2 regions of the Streptomyces sp. NPDC034670 genome follow, and region 1 is predicted to be linked to the other one. Evidence: predicted binding sites of a transcription regulator. Region 1 holds the regulator's gene; the other holds the start of a gene.
What was found. Region 1 encodes HrcA, which represses chaperone genes, less so after heat shock. Its sites were predicted from a motif close to TTNGCACTCNGNNNNNCNGAGTGCNAA; they were not measured.

Region 1 (6,849 bases):
GTAGGCGGCGGGCGCGTAGGGGCCGTGCTCGCGCAGGAAGCGGTTGACCAGGCCGCGGGCGGGGCGGCCGGAGAAGGCCCGGGTCAGCTCGGTGCGGACGTACAGGGGGTCGGTCAGGGCCCGCTTGTGCAGGGCGTGCGCGCCGGACTCGTGGGTGGCGAGGAAGGCCGTGCCGAGCTGGGCCGCGGCGGCTCCGGCCGCGAGCACCGCGGCGATCTGGCTGCCGCGCATGATGCCGCCGGCCGCGACGACCGGGATGCCGACGGACTCCCGGACCTGGGCGAGCAGGGACAGCAGCCCGATGCCGGAGCCGTCCGCCTCCGGGACGTCCGCGTGGGTGCCCTGGTGGCCGCCGGCCTCGACGCCCTGCGCGATCACCGCGTCCGCGCCGGCCCGCTCGACGGCCCGTGCCTCCTCCGCGGTCGTGGCGGTGGCCAGGGTGAACGTGCCGACGCGGCGGAGGGAGTCCAGGACCCCGCGGGCCGGCACGCCGAAGTGGAACGACACCACCGGCACCGGGTCGTCCAGGAGGACGGCGAGCTTGGCGTCGAAACCGTCGTCGCGGCCGCCGTCGGGGTCGCCGAGCTCGGTCTCGTACCAGGCGGCCTCCCCGGCCAGCTGGTGGGCGTAGACGCCGACGGCGGCGGGATCGGCCGTCTCCGGCTGGGGCAGGAAGAGGTTGACGCCGAACGGCCTGCCGGTCAGTCCCCGCACCTGCTTGATGTCCTGGTACATCCCGTCCGCGGTCTTGTACCCGGCGGCGAGGAAACCGAGCCCGCCCGCCTCGGAGACGGCGGCGGCGAGCTGCGGCACGGAGACACCGCCCGCCATGGGCGCCTGCACGATCGGGTGCGGGAAGAGATCGGTCGGTACGGAGGACATGACGGCATGGTGTCACGTCCCCCGGACGCACCCGAAGCGACCCGTCCCCCGGGCGCGGGCCGCTTTCCGGAGCACCGCGGGAGCGGGGCCCGGCCGACCGTGCCCGCCCGGGGGTGCCCCCCGGACCCCGGCAGCGGCCGGCCGCCCCGCGACCGGGCGGCTCACCGCCCGTTGAAGGCGTCCTTCAGCCGCGAGAACAGTCCCTGCTGTCCCGGCTGGAACTGGCCCTGCGGGCGTTCCTCGCCGCGGAGCTTGGCCAGTTCGCGCAGCAGCCGCTCCTGCTCGGGGTCGAGCTTGGTCGGGGTCTGGACCTCGACGTGCACGACGAGGTCGCCCCGGCCGCCGCCGCGCAGGTGCGTGACGCCCCGGCCGTGCAGCGGGATCGACTGGCCGGACTGGGTGCCGGGCCGGATGTCGACCTCCTCCATGCCGTCCAGCGTCTCCAGCGGCACCTTGGTGCCGAGGGCCGCCGCGGTCATCGGGATGGTGACCGTGCAGTGCAGGTCGTCGCCGCGCCGCTGGAAGGTGGGGTGCGGCAGCTCGTGGATCTCGACGTACAGGTCGCCGGCGGGACCGCCGCCCGGCCCGACCTCGCCCTCACCGGCGAGCTGGATCCGGGTGCCGTTGTCGACACCGGCCGGGATCTTGACGGTGAGCGTGCGCCGGGAGCGGATCCGGCCGTCGCCCGCGCACTCCGGGCACGGCGTGGGGACCACGGTGCCGAAGCCCTGGCACTGCGGGCACGGGCGCGAGGTCATGACCTGGCCCAGGAAGGAGCGCGTGACCTGGGAGACCTCACCGCGGCCGCGGCACATGTCGCAGGTCTGCGCGCTGGTGCCCGGAGCGGCGCCCTCGCCGCTGCAGGTGGTGCAGACGATCGCCGTGTCGACCTGGATGTCCTTGGTCGTGCCGAACGCGGCCTCGTCGAGCTCGACCTCGATGCGGATCATCGCGTCCTGGCCGCGGCGGGTGCGCGAGCGCGGCCCGCGCTGCGACGCCGTGCCGAAGAACGCGTCCATGATGTCGGAGAAGTTCCCGAAGCCACCGGCGCCGAAGCCGCCCGCGCCGCCGCCGCCGGACTGCGAGAGCGGGTCGCCGCCGAGGTCGTAGACCTGCTTCTTCTGCGGGTCCGACAGCACCTCGTAGGCGGCGTTGATCTCCTTGAACCGCTCCTGGGTCTTCGGGTCCGGATTGACGTCCGGATGCAGCTCGCGGGCGAGCCGCCGGAAGGCCTTCTTGATCTCTTCCTGCGACGCGTCGCGGCGTACGCCGAGTACGGCGTAGTAGTCCGTGGCCACCTATGACTCCGCCAGGATTTGTCCGACGTACCGTGCCACTGCGCGTACCGCTCCCATCGTTCCGGGGTAGTCCATGCGGGTCGGTCCGACCACGCCGAGCTTGGCGACAGCCTCGCCGCCCGAACCGTAGCCGACCGACACGACGGACGTGGAGTTGAGTCCTTCGTGGGCGTTCTCGTGACCGATGCGGACGGTCACGCCCGGATCCTTCGCCTCGCCGAGCAGCTTGAGGAGCACCACCTGCTCCTCCAGCGCCTCCAGGACGGGCCGGATCGTGAGGGGGAAGTCGTGCCCGAAGCGGGTGAGGTTGGCGGTGCCGCCGATCATCAGCCGCTCCTCGTTCTCCTCGACGAGCGTCTCCAGGAGGGTGGACAGGACCGTCGAGACGGTACCGCGGTCCTCGGCCTCGAAGTCCTCCGGGAGGTCCTCCACCAGGTTCGGCACGTCGGTGAACCGGCGGCCCGCGACCCGGCTGTTGAGCCGTGCGCGCAGGTCCGCCAGGGACGCCTCCCCGAACGGGGCCGGGCAGTCGACCATGCGCTGCTCGACCCGGCCGGTGTCCGTGATCAGCACCAGCATCAGGCGCGCCGGCGCGAGGGACAGCAGCTCCACGTGCCGCACCGTCGAGCGGGTCAGCGACGGGTACTGCACGACGGCGACCTGCCGGGTCAGCTGCGCGAGCAGCCGCACCGTACGGGCCACCACGTCGTCGAGGTCGACGGCGCCCTCGAGGAAGTTCTGGATGGCGCGCCGCTCCGGCGGGCTCATCGGCTTGACGCCGGCGAGCTTGTCGACGAACAGCCGGTAGCCCTTGTCGGTGGGGATGCGGCCGGCGCTGGTGTGCGGCTGGGCGATGTAGCCCTCCTCCTCCAGCGCGGCCATGTCGTTGCGCACGGTGGCCGGGGAGACGCCGAGCCGGTGCCGCTCGGTGAGCGCCTTGGAGCCGACGGGCTCCTCGGTGCCGACGTAGTCCTGGACGATCGCGCGCAGCACCTGGAGTCTGCGTTCGCTGAGCATCGCGCACACCTCCAGTCGCTTCCGCCCGGTAACTTCCCTGGCACTCTTCGCACGCGAGTGCCAGACTTCCCCGGCCCAGTGTACGGCCGGGGGGTACACCTCGGGCAAGGCCGGTCCCGCGCCGCCGCGCCGGGCGGCACGGCGGCGGTAGCGTCCCCGTATGACCGTGACGTGGGAAGAGGCGGGGTGGGAGCGGGTGGCGCCCGGGGTGGGGCGGCGCCGGCTGCCGGGGTGGGACTGCACGGCGGGGCTCGTCGTCGGGGCGGACGCCGTGCTGCTCGTCGACGCGGGCTCGAGTCCGGGCGAGGGCGCACGGTTGCGGGCCGAGGCGCGGGCGCTCACCGGACGCCGTGTGACGCATCTCGCGCTCACCCATCCCCACTTCGACCACGTCCTCGGGGCCGCGGCGTTCGCGGACGCGGAGGTGTTCGGGGCGGCGGGGGCGGGCGCGGCGCCGGCGTACGGGCGGGAGGAGCTGCGCGCGGACGCGGTGCGCCACGGGCTGGACGCGCGGGTGGCCCGGGAGGCCGTGGACGCGCTGGTCCGGCCGCGCCACACGGTGTCCGGCGAGCGGACGCTCGACCTCGGCCCGGACGGCGGCCGGCCGGTGCTGCTGGCGGACGTGGGCCCGGGGCACACGGCCCACGACCTCGCGGTGCTGGTCCCCGGCGACCCGGTGGTGGTCTTCTGCGGCGACCTGGTGGAGGAGTCGGGCGAACCGCAGGCGGGCCCCGACGCCGTCCCGTCCCGCTGGCCGGCCGCCCTGGACCGGCTGCTGGAGCTGGGCGGCGAGGACGCGCGGTACGTCCCCGGCCACGGGGCGGTGGTGGACGCGGCGTTCGTCCGGGCCCAACGCGACGCCCTGGCGGCCCGTTTCGGCGTGTCACGCCACTCCTGACGGGCGGATTCCTCCTATCGTCAGCGGAATGCGCCAGTACTCCGCCGATCTGACCCCTCCGTGGAAGAAGCCGCAGCCGGTGCCCGAGGTCGCGGCCGAGCCCGGCCTGGTGGTGGAGGAGCCCGGCACCGGCTTCTGCGGCGCGGTGATCCGCTGCGAGGCGGGCACGGTGACCCTGGAGGACCGCTTCGGCAAGCACCGCGTGTTCCCGCTGGAGCCGCGCGGCTTCCTGCTGGAGGGCCGCCCGGTGACCCTGGTGCGGCCCGCCGCCGGCCCGCCGCGGCCCACCCGGACGGCGTCCGGTTCGGTGGCCGTCCCCGGCGCCCGCGCGCGGGTGGCCCGCGCGGGGCGCATCTACGTCGAGGGCCGGCACGACGCCGAGCTGGTCGAGAAGGTGTGGGGCGACGACCTGCGCGTCGAGGGCGTGGTCGTGGAGTACCTGGAGGGCGTCGACGACCTGCCGTCCGTCGTCGCGGACTTCGCCCCCGGCCCGGACGCCCGCCTCGGCGTCCTGGTGGACCACCTGGTCCCGGGCAGCAAGGAGTGGCGCATCGCCGAGTCGGTGACGAGCGAGCACGCCCTGGTGGTGGGCCACCCGTACGTCGACGTCTGGGAGGCGGTGAAGCCGGCCTCGCTGGGGATCCCGCGGTGGCCGCGGGTGCCGCGCGGGCAGGACTGGAAGACGGGCGTGTGCCGGGCGCTGGGGTGGCCGGAGGACACGGGGGCGGCCTGGCGGCACGTCCTGTCCCGGGTGCGGTCGTACAAGGACCTGGAGCCGGCCCTCCTGGGCAGGGTCGAGGAGCTGATCGACTTCGTGACCGCGCCGCCGTCCTGACCGGCCGGCCGCTCCCCGCCCCGGCTCCCCGCTCCCCGGACGCCGGGAGCGGCCCGGGGGCAGCGCCCCGGGGGCGGGTGGGGGCGGGGAGGCCCCCGTTCAGTCCACCAGGTCCCGCACCACCGCGTCCGCCAGCAGCCGCCCGCGCAGGGTGAGGGCCGCGCGGCCCTCCTCGTACGGGCCCGGCCGGAGCAGGCCGTCGGCCAGGGCGCGGCGGGCGGCCCCCAGGCCCTCCGGGCGGAGGAGGGAGAGGGGGACGCCCTCCTCGAGGCGCAGTTCGAGGAGGATCCGCTCCACCCGGCGGTCCTCGTCCGACAGGACCTCGCGCCCGGCCCCCGGCGACCGTCCCGCCGCCAGCGCCGCCGCGTACGCCCCGGGGTGCTTCACGTTCCACCAGCGCACGCCGCCGACGTGGCTGTGGGCGCCGGGGCCCGCGCCCCACCAGTCGGCGCCGCGCCAGTACAGCTCGTTGTGCAGGCAGCGGGCCGCCTCGGAGGTGGCCCAGTTCGACACCTCGTACCAGGCGAAGCCCGCCGCCGACAGGGTCTGCTCGGCGATGAGGTAGCGGTCGGCGTGCACGTCGTCGTCGGTCGCCGGGACCTCGCCGCGCCGGATGCGGCGGGCGAGCTGCGTGCCCTCCTCGACGATCAGGGCGTACGCCGAGACGTGGTCGGGTCCCGCCCCGAGGGCCGCGTCCAGCGAGGCCCGCCAGTCGTCGTCGGACTCGCCGGGGGTGCCGTAGATCAGGTCGAGGTTGACGTGCTCGAAGCCCGCCGCGCGGGCCTCGGCGACGCACGCCTCGGGCCGGCCGGGGGTGTGGGTGCGGTCCAGGACCCGCAGCACGTGCCGCCGGGCGCTCTGCATGCCGAAGGAGATCCGGTTGAAGCCGCCGGCCCGCAGGGTGGCCAGGTAGGCCGGGTCGACCGACTCCGGGTTGGCCTCGGTGGTCACCTCCGCGTCCGCCGCCAGCCCGAACTCGTCGCGGATCGCCCCCAGCATCCGCACCAGGTCCTCGGCGGCCAGCAGGGTGGGCGTGCCGCCGCCGACGAACACCGTGCGCACCTCGCGCGGGTCGTCGCCGAGGACCTTGCGGGCCAGGCGGATCTCGTCGGTCAGGGTCTCGGCGTAGTTGTCGCGGGAGGCCAGCACCCCGCCGGTGCCGCGCAGCTCGGTCGCGGTGTAGGTGTTGAAGTCGCAGTAGCCGCAGCGGGTCGCGCAGTACGGGACGTGCAGGTAGAACCCGAGGGGGCGGTCGGCGGCCCCGGCGAGCGCGGACGCGGGCAGCGCGCCGTCGGCGGGGACGGGCTCGCCGTCGGGGAGTGCGGAAGGCATGTGCTCCATTGTCCCGCACCCGGCGCGTCGCCCCCGTGTCACTCGGCCTGGAGCACCAGCAGGGCGAGGTCGTCCGCGGGCGGGAGGGCGCCGAACTCGTGCACGAGCCGGGTGATGCGTTCCGCTATCGGGCCGGCGTCCAGGCCCGCGCAGTCCGCCAGGGCCGCGGCCAGCCCGTCGCCGTCGTCGAACTGGCGGGAGCCGGAGCGCCGCTCGGTGACACCGTCGGTGACACAGAGCAGGGTGTCGCCGGAGCGCAGCTCGAAGGTCTCGCTGGTGTAGGTGACGTCCTCGACGACCCCGAGCAGGGTCTGCGGCCGGGCGACGGCACGGACCGTGCCGTCGGGGGCGAGCAGCAGGGGCAGGGGGTGGCCGGCGGAGGCGAGGGTGCAGCGGACGCCGCCGTCGACGGGGACGAGCTCGCCGTAGAGGAGGGAGAGGAAACGGGTCTGCGGGCCGTCGCCGGGGGCGGTCGGGCGGGCGCCGGCGGCGACGAGCGCGCGGGCGGCGGCGTCGGCGGCCTCCGTGGCGTCGTCGAGGAGCAGCTGGTTGAGGCGGTCGAGGACGTCGGCGACGCGGTAGCCCTC
Region 2 (6,849 bases), on a different contig from region 1:
GGTGCACGAACCACAGCACCGAGTTGGCGATCCCGTTGTACGCGTCGGCGTGCACGTCCGCCGGGACGTCCAGCATCCGCACGCCGTCCTCGCCGACCCCGCGCCGCACGGCCTCGCGGTCGCCGTCGGACAGCGCCGAGCACACCCACAGCGCCCCCGCCTCCGGACCGATCGCCGACAGCCCGGACACCAGTCCGCCGCCGCCCCGTCTGGCCCGCAGCGAGCCGTCCCCGTCCACCGTGTACGAGACGGGGCCGCGGTTCGACGCGACCAGCACCTGAGCACCCTGAACAGCCTGCGTGGAAGCCATACGCCTCAACCTAGCCCCACCTCGGAAACCTCAAACGTGCCGGTGCGTCACCTCCGGGGCGATCCGCGCCGCACCCCTTGTGGTGAAGATGTGAAAAGCCTGAAGATATGCGGTGCGCATTTCAACTTTTCGGGGGGTGGATGCCATGCGCACACGCATGCGCGGATCCGTCGGCGCGGCGGCGCTGGCCGGGGCCTTCGCACTGGCCCTGGCGGGCTGCGGCGACGCGGGCGGCGACACGGGGGCGGGGGGACGGCCCGCGGCGGTCACCGCGACGCAGGGCGGCGCCGGTCCCGCGCCCGGGGCGTCCGACGGCACGCGGGCCCCGGCCGCCACCCCCACGCCGACCCCGACCCCCACGCCGACTCCCACGCCGACCCCGACGCCGACCCCCGTCACGCTGCCGGACTTCACCGGCCGCAGCATCGGGTCGGCCGTCATCACGGCCAGGAAGGACGGCGTCGACTACACCGTCCGGCTCCAGGGCACCGGACGGACGGCCTCCTCCTGGGACACGGCGGAGAAGGTCTGCGAGCAGACCGGCGGTTCCGGCGGCGTGACGTTCACCGTCGCCCGGGACGGCCGCGACTGCGCCGGGCGCCCGCTGCGCCCGGAGCCGACCCCGCCCCCGAAGTCGGTGCCGCCGGAGCCGGCGCCGACTTCGGGGGGCTCCGGCGGTGCCGGGACGGGCGTCTGCGAGATCACCAGCCCCGCGGGCAACTGCTACGCCGACGGCCAGTTCTGCGCCGCCCGGCACCGCGGCCTGAGCACCCACGGCCGCGGCGGCGAGTACCTGACCTGTGCGCGGGACTCCGCCGGCCGCTGGCGCTGGTCGGACGGCGTCCCCGGCTGACGCGGGGGCCCGCGGCCCCGGAGGGTCAGGCCACCCTGCGCGCCCGGTACTCCGGGATCTCCGCCATGGGCGGCCGCTCCTCCGTGTCCACCGGGTGCGTACGGGGGGCGAAGGTGCTCCCGATCCGCTCGAACTGGGTGAGCGCGGGGCGGACCAGGTGGCCGCGGGCCAGCCGGAGCTGGGCGGTGCGGTAGATCGCGGCGGCCATGCGGCCGAGGGCCTGGCCGTCCTGGTGGCGGTGGTGGCGGACCCCGACGTCGACCTGGGCGAGGGCGTCCAGGCCGACCAGGTGCAGGGCGTCGACCAGCATGCCGAGCTCCACGCCGTAGCCGACGGGGAAGGGGAGCCGCTCCAGCAGGGAGCGGCGGGCCGCGTACTCGCCGCCCAGCGGCTGGACGAAACCGGCCAGCCGCGGCCAGTGCAGGTTGAGCAGCGGGCGGGCCATCAGCTCCGTGACCCGGCCGCCCTGGCCGGCCGCGGAGCCCAGGGGGCGGTCGTACATGGCCTTGACCAACTGCAGGTCCGGTTCGGTGAGCAGCGGGCCGACGATGCCGGAGACGAAGTCGGAGGAGAACTCGCGCAGGTCCGCGTCGACGAAGCAGACGATGTCGCCGCGGGTGACGAGCAGGGAGCGCCACAGCACCTCGCCCTTGCCGGGCACGGCCGGTATGCGGGGCAGGATCGTGTCCCGGTGCACCACCCGCGCGCCCGCCGCCGCCGCCTTCTGGGACGTGCGGTCGGTCGAGCCCGAGTCGACCACCACGACCTCGTCGACCAGGGGGACCCGGAGCACCAGGTCGCGCCGGATCACGGACACGATCTCGCCGACCGTCGCCTCCTCGTTGAGCGCGGGCAGCACCACGCTCACCGTCCGGCCCGTGGCGCGTTTGGCCGCCAGGACCTGGTGCAGCGGTCGGTCGGTCACGGACCAGGAGCGTTCGCTCAGCCAGCGCTCGACTTCTTCCAGCACGGTCCCGGCTCCTCACTGGCCTGTGATCCGTCTCGCGGTTCGGACGGGCTGTCTCGACCACCCAGGCCTTCGGTTACAGTCTTGAGCAACGTGGACGGCCCTCGCATGTCGGGGTCGTCGCGCGGACAACTGAACACCGCTCATCCAGAGGGGCAGAGGGACACGGCCCGATGAAGCCCCGGCAACCCTCCAGTCGGTTCTTGTCACACGGACGTGGCGAGGCTCCCGGCTAGGGAAGGTGCCAAATCCGTCTCACGGCGAGATGCGTCGTGAGGAAGATGAGGAGAAAGGGCCTCGCCTCACATGGCTGTGCAGACCGTTGCAAGCACCACCGACTCCGCCGCCGCGAACTCCGTCGACCTGGGCTCCGCCGCCGCGCTCTCCTGCCGCGAATGCGGCCACCGCGTGCCCCTCGGCCCCGTCTTCGCCTGCGAGGAGTGTTTCGGCCCGCTGGAGATCGCCTACGACTTCTCGGGCCTGGACGCCGGGGAACTGCGCAAGCGGATCGAGGCGGGCCCCGCGAACATCTGGCGCTACGCGCCGCTGCTGCCCGTCCCCGCCGACGTGGCGACCAAGCCGAACCTCAACCCCGGCTGGACCGCGCTGGTCAAGGCCGACAACCTCGCCCGTGAACTCGGCGTCACCGGCGGCCTGTACGTCAAGGACGACTCCGGCAACCCGACGCACTCCTTCAAGGACCGCGTCGTCGCCCAGGCCCTGGAGGCCGCCCGCGCCTTCGGCTTCACCACCCTGTCCTGCTCCTCCACCGGCAACCTGGCCGGCGCGGTCGGCGCCGCCGCCGCGCGGGCCGGCCTGCGCTCCTGCGTGTTCATCCCGCACGACCTGGAGCAGGGGAAGGTCGTCATGGCCGCCGTCTACGGCGGGGAACTCGTCGGCATCGAGGGCAACTACGACGACGTGAACCGCTTCTGCTCCGAGCTGATCGGCGACCCGGCCGGCGAGGGCTGGGGCTTCGTCAACGTCAACCTGCGGCCGTACTACGCGGAGGGCTCCAAGACCCTGGCGTACGAGATCTGCGAGCAGCTCGGCTGGCGGCTGCCCGACCAGATCGTCGTCCCCATCGCCTCCGGCTCGCAGCTCACGAAGATCGACAAGGGTCTGCGGGAGCTGATCGGGCTCGGGCTGGTGGAGGACCGGCCGTACAAGATCTTCGGTGCGCAGGCCGAGGGCTGCTCGCCGGTGTCGGCCGCCTACAAGGCGGGCCACGACGTCGTGCGGCCGCAGAAGCCGGACACCATCGCCAAGTCGCTCGCCATCGGCAACCCCGCCGACGGCCCGTACGTCCTGGACATCGCACGCCGGACGGGCGGCGCCGTGGAGGACGTGACGGACGGCCAGATCGTGGACGCCATCAGGCTGCTCGCCCGCACCGAGGGCATCTTCGCCGAGACGGCGGGCGGCGTCACGGTCGGCGTGACGAAGAAGCTCGTCGACGACGGCGTGCTCGACCCGGCCCTGACCACCGTCGTGCTCAACACCGGTGACGGCCTGAAGACGCTGGACGCGGTGGCCGGCACCGGGCTCACCGCGACCATCCGCCCCAACCTGGAGTCGTTCCGAGAGGCAGGCCTCGCATGAGCGTGACCGTCCGCATCCCGACCATCCTGCGCACCTACACCGGCGGCCGGGCCGAGGTGAGCGCCGAGGGCGCGACCCTCGCCGAGGTCATCGAGGACCTGGAGAAGAACCACACCGGGATCGCCGCCCGGGTCCTGGACGACCAGGGCAGGCTGCGCCGCTTCGTCAACGTCTACGTCGACGACGACGACGTGCGCTTCGAGCAGGGCCTCGGGACCCCCACCCCGGACGGCGCGGGCGTGTCCATCATTCCGGCGGTCGCCGGGGGCTGATCATTACCGTCGGTAATCCCGGTTACCGAGCGTCCATCACATGGCCCCCTCCGTGAGAGATGCGGAGGGGGCTATTCCATGGGATTGAGCACGGTAGAGTTGGGGAACGCGGATCCGATCCCTCGATCGGGAACCTTTGATTCCTGCCGTACGCCCGACTGGATGTAGCCAAAGTGCGGGCGCCTTTCGCGGCATTTGCCCCTGATGTGCGGCCCGACTTGCCCTGAAACCAGATGAATTCTCGCCATATCCCGGGCTCGTGGCGTCCAGATTTCTCGTCCGATTGACCTGTTGCAGACGGCAGTTGGGCAGATACATTCAGCCGCGGTCGACGCGTTCCGGCGCACGCCCCCAACCGTTGGGGGGTGAGGTATGACCCGGATCCGCGAAGTGTGGATCTGTGCAAGGGCCAGTAATAGGGGAGTTAGGCATGGCTCAGGGCACCGTCAAGTGGTTCAACGCGGAGAAGGGGTACGGCTTCATCGCGGTCGACGGTGGTGCGGATGTTTTCGTCCACTACAGCGCGATCCAGATGGACGGCTACCGCACCCTGGAAGAGGGCCAGCGGGTCGAGTTCGAGATCTCGCAGGGCCAGAAGGGCCCACAGGCCGACATGGTTCGCGTCACTGCCTGAACGCGCTACCAGCCGCAGGAATCTTCTGCCGGCGAAGGGCCCGTGCCTCCCGGGGCACGGGCCCTTCGCCATGCCCGGCCGGGGTGCGCGCCGTGCCCGGACGAGCGTGGGTGTGCGCCGCGCCCGGACGGGGCGTGCGCCGTGCGCGGGCGAGCCCGGGCGTGCGCCGCGCTCGCCCGGGCGCGTGTTCGCGGACGGCCGAGCCGCCTTCCGGCCCCTGCGGCCACCTCTCGCGCCCGCGGCCGCCCGCGCCCGTCCGTCACCCGACCACCACCTCTCATCGAGCCCGCTTCGCGAGCGCGCCTTGCACTCGGAGGGGTCGAGTGCTAATCATTGGCGTTAGCACTCTGAAGGTGAGAGTGACAACGTAAGGACCGGGTCGGTGAGGCCCGCGGGCCGGGTGGGGCAAGGAACCACGAGGCCGGCGAGCCGTCCGTCGCGGGCGCGGGCGCGGTCCGAAGGAATCACCCCCAGTCCTGGAGGGACCACTTCACATGGCCAAGATCATCGCGTTCGACGAGGAGGCGCGGCGCGGCCTCGAGCGCGGCATGAACCAGCTCGCGGACGCCGTCAAGGTGACCCTCGGCCCCAAGGGCCGCAACGTCGTCCTCGAGAAGAAGTGGGGCGCCCCCACGATCACCAACGACGGTGTCTCCATCGCCAAGGAGATCGAGCTCGAGGACCCGTACGAGAAGATCGGCGCCGAGCTGGTCAAGGAAGTCGCCAAGAAGACGGACGACGTCGCCGGTGACGGTACGACCACCGCGACCGTCCTCGCCCAGGCCCTGGTCAAGGAGGGCCTGCGCAACGTCGCCGCCGGCGCCAACCCGATGGCCCTGAAGCGCGGCATCGAGAAGGCCGTCGAGGCCGTCTCCGCCGCCCTGCTCGAGCAGGCGAAGGACGTCGAGACCAAGGAGCAGATCGCCTCCACGGCCTCCATCTCCGCCGCCGACACCCAGATCGGCGAGCTCATCGCCGAGGCCATGGACAAGGTCGGCAAGGAAGGCGTCATCACCGTCGAGGAGTCCCAGACCTTCGGTCTGGAGCTGGAGCTCACCGAGGGCATGCGCTTCGACAAGGGCTACATCTCGGCGTACTTCGCCACCGACATGGAGCGTATGGAGGCCGTCCTCGACGACCCGTACATCCTGATCGCCAACTCCAAGATCTCCAACGTCAAGGACCTGCTCCCGCTCCTGGAGAAGGTCATGCAGTCGGGCAAGCCGCTGCTGATCATCGCCGAGGACGTCGAGGGCGAGGCCCTGTCGACCCTGGTCGTCAACAAGATCCGCGGCACCTTCAAGTCCGTCGCCGTCAAGGCCCCGGGCTTCGGCGACCGCCGCAAGGCCATGCTCGGCGACATCGCCATCCTCACGGGCGGCGAGGTCATCTCCGAGGAGGTCGGCCTCAAGCTGGAGAACGCCACGCTCGACCTCCTGGGCAAGGCCCGCAAGGTCGTCATCACCAAGGACGAGACCACCATCGTCGACGGTGCCGGCTCCGCCGACCAGGTCCAGGGCCGCGTGAACCAGATCCGCGCCGAGATCGAGAACAGCGACTCCGACTACGACCGCGAGAAGCTGCAGGAGCGCCTGGCGAAGCTCGCCGGCGGTGTCGCGGTCATCAAGGCCGGTGCCGCCACCGAGGTGGAGCTCAAGGAGCGCAAGCACCGCATCGAGGACGCCGTCCGCAACGCCAAGGCGGCCGTCGAGGAGGGCATCGTCGCCGGTGGTGGCGTGGCCCTGCTGCAGGCCTCCCAGGTCTTCGAGAAGCTGGAGCTCGAGGGTGACGAGGCGACCGGCGCCAACGCCGTGCGCATCGCCCTGGAGGCCCCGCTGAAGCAGATCGCCGTCAACGCCGGCCTCGAGGGCGGCGTCGTGGTGGAGAAGGTGCGCAACCTGACCCCGGGCCACGGCCTGAACGCCGCGACCGGCGACTACGTCGACCTGGTCAAGGAAGGCATCATCGACCCGGCCAAGGTGACGCGCTCCGCGCTGCAGAACGCCGCGTCGATCGCCGCGCTGTTCCTCACCACCGAGGCCGTCATCGCCGACAAGCCGGAGAAGGCCGCGGCCCCGGCCGGCGGCGGCATGCCGGGCGGTGACATGGACTTCTGATCCTCCCGAGGATCAGAACCGTCCGACGCGTGACCGAGGGCGGCACTCCCCGTGCACCGGGGGGTGCCGCCCTCGTGCGTGTCCGGTCGGTCCC

Region 2: a site for HrcA is predicted at 4,942-4,968, ahead of groL (chaperonin GroEL). Genes of this name have one in related genera too.

What each region holds. Positions count from the first base shown of each region.
Region 1 covers NZ_JBVITR010000026.1:83,865-90,713, forward strand. The annotation lists gene ACZ56B_RS18880 (nitronate monooxygenase) at 1-882, opposite strand, end outside; gene dnaJ (molecular chaperone DnaJ) at 1,044-2,180, opposite strand; gene hrcA (heat-inducible transcriptional repressor HrcA) at 2,181-3,197, opposite strand; gene ACZ56B_RS18895 (MBL fold metallo-hydrolase) at 3,358-4,095, shown strand; gene ACZ56B_RS18900 (DUF3097 domain-containing protein) at 4,124-4,930, shown strand; gene hemW (radical SAM family heme chaperone HemW) at 5,030-6,262, opposite strand; gene ACZ56B_RS18910 (SpoIIE family protein phosphatase) at 6,301-6,849, opposite strand, start outside.
Region 2 covers NZ_JBVITR010000003.1:243,729-250,577, reverse strand. The annotation lists gene ACZ56B_RS03855 (alpha,alpha-trehalose-phosphate synthase (UDP-forming)) at 1-310, opposite strand, end outside; gene ACZ56B_RS03850 (hypothetical protein) at 456-1,163, shown strand; gene ACZ56B_RS03845 (glucosyl-3-phosphoglycerate synthase) at 1,189-2,133, opposite strand; SAM riboswitch class I at 2,271-2,418, shown strand; gene thrC (threonine synthase) at 2,437-3,732, shown strand; gene ACZ56B_RS03835 (MoaD/ThiS family protein) at 3,729-4,004, shown strand; gene ACZ56B_RS03830 (cold-shock protein) at 4,435-4,638, shown strand; gene groL (chaperonin GroEL) at 5,133-6,755, shown strand.